Regions from separate parts of the Terrihabitans rhizophilus genome, predicted to be linked through region 1. Evidence: riboswitches for the same ligand, from Rfam matches in the RefSeq annotation. Region 1 holds a riboswitch; each other region holds the start of a gene.

Region 1 (2,318 bases):
CAAGCGATCCAATCATGCTCACCGGCATCTTCTATAAGATCGCGTCCGCGTTCTGCTTCACCGTCATGGCCGGCCTCATCCGCTGGATCGGCCACGATGTCCCCACGGGGCAGATCGTGGCCGCGCGCAGCTTCTTCGCGCTGCTCCCCATCCTGCTCTGGCTCGGCCTGTCCGGCGAACTCCCGCGCGCGTTCCGCACGCCGCGTCCGTTTGGCCATTTTCTGCGCGCCAGCATCGGCGTGGCGTCCATGTTCTGCCTGTTCCTGGGGCTGGCCCGCCTGTCCCTGCCGGAAAGCACCATGATCTCCTATGCGGTGCCGCTCTTCACCACGATCCTGGCCACCGTCGTGCTCCGCGAACCCTTGCGGTTGCCGCGCCTCGTCGCGGTGTTCGTCGGCCTTGCCGGCGTGTGCATCGTGCTCTGGCCGCACGTCGCGGGCGGCAAACTGGCCGAGATGCTCGATGGCCGGGGCGGGGAGGCGTCGGCCGGGGCGTTGTTCGCTCTCACGGGTGCGGTGCTGACCTCCTGCGCCATGATCCAGGTCAGGCGGCTGGTTCAGACCGAATCGACCGGCACGGTGGTCTTCTACTTCTCCACCTTCTCCACGCTCTTCGCGCTCCTGACTTTCCCCTTTGGCTGGGTGGTGCCCGATCTGCCGCATGCCCTGGCCCTTCTCGCCACGGGGATCGCGGGCGGGATCGGTCAGATCCTGCTGACGCAGGGCTACCGCTACGCGGAGGCTTCGGTGATCGCCCCCTTCGAGTACACCACGCTGATCTGGGCGCTCGCCATCGGCTGGCTGGCCTTCGGCGACCTTCTGGACATCTACGGACTGGTGGGCGGCCTTGTCGTCGTCGCCTCGGGCGTGCTCGTCATCCTGTACGAGCGCCGCCTCGGAATCGAGCGCGCGAAGGCCCGCCGGGCGGAGCCACCGCCCGTCTGATCCGTCTTGCCCTGCGCGATCATGATCTCTATGTGACGGCCATCTGCTTGGGGTGCGCACGCCGGTGCGCTGAGAGGCACGGGGTCCGCAAGGATCGACGCCAACCCACGAACCTGATCCGGGTCATGCCGGCGGAGGAAAGCGGGATGGCTACAGCCTCTCAGGACATCAATATTGCGCTGACGATCGCCGGCACCGACCCCACGGGCGGGGCGGGCGTGCAGGCCGATCTCAAGACCTTCTCGGCCTTCCGCGTCTACGGCGCCTCCGTCATCACGGCTCTGGTGGCGCAGAACACCCAGGGCGTGCGCGCCATTCACGACGTGCCGACCGCGTTCATCGCCGAGCAGATCGCCAGCGTCTTCGACGATCTGGACGTGAAATCCGTCAAGATCGGCATGCTGTCCCAGCCGGAGGTCATCCGCACCGTCGCAGAGGGGCTGGATCGTTACGTCGCCACGGAAAGGCTTGTTCTGGACCCGGTCATGGTGGCCGCCAGCGGCGACCGGCTCCTCGTGCCGGAAGCGATTGATGCCCTGCGGACGGTCCTCATCCCCAAGGCGCTCGTCATTACCCCCAACATGCCGGAGGCCGCGGCCCTGCTGGACGAGGACATGGCCGAAAACGAACCCGCCATGATCCGGCAGGCCGAGCGGCTGATGAAGCTCGGCTGCCGCGCCGTCCTCCTGAAGGGTGGGCACGGCGAGGGCGAGGAAAGCACGGACATCCTGCTCGATGCAGCGGGGCTGCAGCGCTACACCTCGCGCCGCCACGCCACCAAGAACACCCACGGCACCGGCTGCACCCTGTCGTCCGCTATTGCCGCCGGCCTTGCGAATGGCATGAATCTTCGCGACTCGGTCAGCGAGGCCAAGGCCTTCATCACCGGCGCCATACAGGCTTCCGACACCCTGAAGGTGGGGCGAGGCCACGGCCCGGTTCATCATTTCCACAGGATGTGGCAGCCCGGCTGAAACCAAACCCGCGTGCTGGCGTTTATGTCATCACGTTGTGATCAGGGGGTGGTTTCGCTTAGGTATGAACGCTCCACGCCCCCAGCCGCAGCGGTTCCGCGCTCTCTTCATCTCCGACGTCCATCTTGGGACGAAGGGATGCCAGGCCGAGATGCTGCTCGATTTCCTCCGCTACCACGATGCGGACACCATCTATCTGGTGGGCGACATCGTGGATGGCTGGCGCCTCAAGCAGAGCTGGTACTGGCCGCAGGCCCACAATGACGTGGTGCAGAAGCTGCTACGCAAGGGCCGGCAGGGCTCGCGCCTGATCTACATCCCCGGCAACCACGACGAGTTCCTGCGCAGCTATTACGGCTCGCATTTCGGCGGCATCGAGGTGGCGGAAACCGCCATCCAC
Region 2 (2,318 bases), on a different contig from region 1:
CGCAGCCGAGCGGCACCGGCAGAATGTGCCGCCTTCAGGAGGAAGACCGATATGCGATTCATTGCAGCTCTGGCGCTCGCCTGCGTCGGCACATTCGCCGCCGCAGCCAGCCCGGCCACGGCACAGACATTTCCCACCCGACCGCTGACCCTCGTGATCCCCTTCGCAGCCGGCGGCTCCACCGATCTCGTCGGTCGTCTCGTGGCGCAGCGCATGAGCGAGGAACTTGGCCAGCAGGTGGTGGTGGACAATCGCGGCGGCGCCGGTGGCAATCTGGGCTCGGCAGCCGTCGCGAAGTCCGCGGCCGACGGCTATACCATCCTGATGGGAACGGTGGCGACGCACGCCCTGAACCCCCTCATCTACACCAAGATTCCGTATGATCCGGTAAAGGATTTCGCGCCAGTCTCCCTCCTGGCAACGGTCCCGAATGTGCTGGCGGTGCATCCATCCGTGCCCGCGAACAATGTGGCCGAGCTGGTAGCGCTGGCGAAGAAGGATCCCGGCAAATTCAGCTACGCCTCCTCGGGCAACGGCACCCCGCTTCACCTCTCCGGCGAATTGTTCAAGACGCTGGCGGGCGTCGACATCGTGCACGTTCCCTACAAGGGATCGGGCCCGGCGCTCATCGACGTGCTGGCCGGGCAGGTGCCGATCATCTTCGACAATCTTCCCTCCTCCACCGAGCACATCAAGACCGGTCGCCTGAAGGGACTGGGCGTGACGACAACGGGCCGTGCACCAGTGTTTCCTGACATGCCAGCCATCGGCGAAACGCTGAAGGGTTATGAAACCTATACCTGGAATGCGTTGTTCGCCCCCGCCGGCACGCCGCCGGAGGTAATCGCCCGTCTCAACGAGGCGGCGAACAAGGCAGTGAGCGACGAGAAGACCAAGGCGAAGCTGGCCGAGTTCAGCGCCACCGTGGTGGCCTCCACGCCCGACGAACTGGCGAAACACGTGCAGTCCGAGATCGCCAAGTGGACGCCGATCGTGAAGCAGTCCGGCGCACGCATCGACTAATACGAACGGTTGACGGGCCGTCGAATCTCACGCACTTTCCCGCTCGCACAAACCGAGGGGGGTCCCGACAAGGGGCTGAGATACCGACGGCCGTTTCCCGGCAGCGCGGTGACCCTTTGAACCTGATCCGGGTCATGCCGGCGAAGGGACGGGTCAACGCCACCTCCATGTTCACACGGGTGGCGTCTGCGCTGCTCCTCGCTTCCCGGATCTCCGAACGCGAGGAGATCCACGTTGAACAAGCCCCTTATGCCGGCCGACTTCTCGGCCACCGAAATCACCACGGGCTCCCTGCCCGCCTCCCGCAAGGTCTACATCGCCAGCGATCATGCGCCGGATGTGCGCGTGCCCGTGCGCGAGATCACGCTGACCGATCCGGCCGAACCGGCGGTGCGTGTCTATGACACCTCGGGGCCCTACACCGATCCGGCCGTGCAGATCGACCTCGAGAAGGGCCTGTCCCGCACCCGCGTGGAATGGGTGCGCGAGCGCGGCGGCGTCGAGTTCTATGAAGGGCGCCTCATCAAGCCGGAAGACAACGGCAATGCCGGCGAGAAGCAGCTTGCGCGCGCCTTTCCGCTGCAGCACCAGCCGCTGGGCGGCGTGGGCACCGCGCCCATCACCCAATACGAGTTTGCCCGCGCCGGCATCATCACCAAGGAGATGATCTACGTCGCCGAGCGCGAGAACCTGGGCCGCAAGGCGGTGCTGGAACGTGCCGAGGAGGCCCTGCGCGATGGCGAGAGCTTCGGCGCCTCCCTGCCCGCCCACATCACCCCGGAATTCGTGCGCGAGGAGATCGCACGGGGCCGCGCCATCATCCCTTCGAACATCAACCACCCGGAACTCGAGCCGATGATCATCGGTCGAAACTTCCTGGTGAAGATCAACGCCAATATCGGCAATTCGGCCGTGTCGTCCTCGGTGGCCGAGGAAGTCGAGAAGCTGGTCTGGGCGATCCGCTGGGGCGCCGACACGGTGATGGACCTTTCCACCGGCCGCAACATCCACAACACGCGCGACTGGATCATCCGCAATTCACCGGTCCCGATCGGCACGGTTCCGATCTATCAGGCGCTGGAGAAGGTCGGCGGCGATCCCGTGAAGCTGGATTGGGAGGTCTATAAGGACACCCTCATCGAGCAGGCCGAACAGGGCGTCGACTACTTCACCATCCACGCCGGCGTGCGCCTGCCCTATGTGCCGCTGACGGCGAACCGCATGACGGGCATCGTCTCGCGCGGCGGCTCCATCATGGCCAAGTGGTGCCTCGCCCATCACCGCGAGAGCTTCCT
Region 3 (2,318 bases), on a different contig from region 1:
AGGCCCCTTCATTGAGCCGGCTTGTGTTGCGGCTGAACCGTTGCAGCGTGAAGGCCGCTTCCGGCCCGCTCATCTGCCCCTCCGCGATGAGATCGCTGATCGCCCGCGCGGAGACCGGCGCCAGCAGGATCCCGTTGCGGTGATGGCCGGTGGCCACCACCAGCCCGTCGATCCCCACTTCACCGAAGATCGGCGCATCGTCCAGGGATGTCGGCCGGAAACCGGCCCAGATCTCGTCGATGGCCAGATCTTCCATGCTTGGCAGAGCCTGCCGGGCTGCCTCAAGCAAGGCGAACACGCCGCCCGCGGTGTTGCGCTGGTCGAACCCGCGCTCCTCCACCGTCGCTCCGATGACGAGCCGGCCGTCGCCTTTCGGGGCCATGTGGATCTGCTCGGTCCAGACCACATGCGTCAGGGCCGGCATCCGCGGGTCCATGCGCAGCGCCATGGACTGGCCGCGCAGCGGACGGACGGGAATCTGAAGGTCCGGCACCAGCTGCGGAGACCATGCTCCAGCCGCCAGAACGAAGGTGCCGGCCTCGACGCGCTCCGCTTCTGTCAAAAGCCCGGTGACCCTGCCCCCGCTGCGCTCGAGCGAAATGACCGCGGTGTTCTCGAACAGCGCGCCGCCTGCCGCCTCGAACGCTGCCTTGAGCGCGGCTGCGACCAGACGTGCATCCACCTGATGATCCTGTTCGCACAGGATCGCACCGGCAACGTTCGGCCTCAGCCCAGGCTCGCGCTCACGGGCAGCGCTGCCGGGCAGCCAGTCGGTCTTGAGGCCAAGGCGCGTCTGCAGCTGGTGGCGAAAGCGCAGCCGGTCCACTTCGTCGCGGGACAGCGCCACCACCATGGTGCCCTCCGCGCGGTAATCGACGGACAGCCCTGTCTCCGCCTCAAGTTCCTTCGCGAAGCCGTGCCACAGATCCTGGCTGGCAAGCGTCAGTGGCAGCAGGTCGTCCTCCCCCGGCTCTACCTCGGCGGTGGCGGCCAGCATGCCGGACGCTGCGCGCGTTGCGCCCGAGCCCACCACACCTCGCTCGAAGACGCCGACGGACAAGCCTCGCTTGAGCAGTGAACGGCCGACGGAAAGGCCGATGATGCCGCCGCCAATGATGGCCACGTCGAACCGGCGGGCAGCATTATGGTCCGTCATCTTGATGATTTTCGTCATGTCACACTCCCTTCGCTGGAATGACCCAGATCAGGTTCGTCGGGTTTGATCTCAGCCGCCAGATAGCGGCACCCCGGGCGTCTGTTGTGGAGATAGTCCCGCTGGCAGATTGGTGCAAGCCGGAGCGCGATCGGGAACTGGCCCGAAGGCAAGCTTCCACAACCGGAGACCGTAAGCTAGAAGAACGGGCCCTTATTCGAGGTTTCCCATGCCGGAAGACAACAACGTCTACAAGCGGGCGAACAAGCCGCGGAAGAAGGAACCCGTGAAGCGGGTTACGCTCTCGCCCGAGGCCCGGAAGGCATATGAGGAGATGATCCGGGAGCGCGAGGAGCGCGAGCGCCTCTACGGCACCCACCTTGATCGGCAGGATCGTCGCTGATCCTTCAGCGGAAAGGAACCCTGCGGCGTGACGCCAGCCACAGGGTCAACTGCTTGCGCCATTGCGGCACCTCCGCCGCCGTGCGGAACGGGTCATAGCCCCGCCTCTCCATGGATTGCAGATACGGCTCGACCAGCGCCACCGGCAGGAAGGCCGGAGCGGCCCTCCGGTCCAGATCCACGAACGCCTCTTTCGCCCGCGCAAGATGATGCCGCGCCAAGGCCCGCATCTCTGCAAGCGCGTTCAGCAGGGACGCGTCGGCCTCGCCGTTCAGGAGTTTGCCGCGGTCGACACCATTACGCGCCAGGATCTCCGTCGGGATCATCACCTGCCCGCGTGAGGCGTGCAGAGGCAGCGAGCGCAACAAGCCCGTTATGGCGTAGGCGACCCCTGCATGCCCGGCCGCATCGGCGCCACGAGGCTCATCGCCGTCGCTCAGGATAATGGATGCGAGGCGCAGCACCGTGGACGCGGTCTCGCCGGCATAGCCTTCAAGTTCAGTTACGATCGCGACCGGATCGTCGTAGAGGTCGAAGATTTTGGCTTCGACCAGTCGCGACAGAGCCGCCGGCGGCAATCTGTAGTCCCGCATGGCGGCCAGAAGCTCTCCGGCCACGGGATGGCCGGCTGCCTCGCCTGCCCGTTCCCCTTCGACGACCTCACGCCACCAGGTCAGCCGGATCTCGCCGGGTATCGGCTCGCTGACCACGTCCCGCACGCGCGCGACTTCTGCGTTGAAGGCGTAGAGGGCGAACAGGGCCG

What was found. Region 1 has a riboswitch for thiamine pyrophosphate ahead of thiD (bifunctional hydroxymethylpyrimidine kinase/phosphomethylpyrimidine kinase). Riboswitches for the same ligand answer to the same signal wherever they lie in the genome.
Region 2: it holds a riboswitch for thiamine pyrophosphate, as region 1 does, so the genes downstream of both, thiC (phosphomethylpyrimidine synthase ThiC) here and thiD (bifunctional hydroxymethylpyrimidine kinase/phosphomethylpyrimidine kinase) in region 1, are expected to answer to the same signal.
Region 3: it holds a riboswitch for thiamine pyrophosphate, as region 1 does, so the genes downstream of both, thiO (glycine oxidase ThiO) here and thiD (bifunctional hydroxymethylpyrimidine kinase/phosphomethylpyrimidine kinase) in region 1, are expected to answer to the same signal.

Annotation. Positions count from the first base shown of each region.
Region 1 covers NZ_JAXAFJ010000008.1:135,714-138,031, forward strand. Annotated here, with positions in the region: gene SCD90_RS13225 (DMT family transporter) at 15-944, shown strand; TPP riboswitch at 983-1,101, shown strand; gene thiD (bifunctional hydroxymethylpyrimidine kinase/phosphomethylpyrimidine kinase) at 1,091-1,918, shown strand; gene SCD90_RS13235 (UDP-2,3-diacylglucosamine diphosphatase) at 1,983-2,318, shown strand, end outside.
Region 2 covers NZ_JAXAFJ010000009.1:120,675-122,992, forward strand. Annotated here, with positions in the region: gene SCD90_RS14035 (Bug family tripartite tricarboxylate transporter substrate binding protein) at 52-1,023, shown strand; TPP riboswitch at 1,069-1,189, shown strand; gene thiC (phosphomethylpyrimidine synthase ThiC) at 1,273-2,318, shown strand, end outside.
Region 3 covers NZ_JAXAFJ010000002.1:273,342-275,659, forward strand. Annotated here, with positions in the region: gene thiO (glycine oxidase ThiO) at 1-1,174, opposite strand, end outside; TPP riboswitch at 1,164-1,260, opposite strand; gene SCD90_RS04895 (hypothetical protein) at 1,383-1,556, shown strand; gene SCD90_RS04900 (phytoene/squalene synthase family protein) at 1,561-2,318, opposite strand, start outside.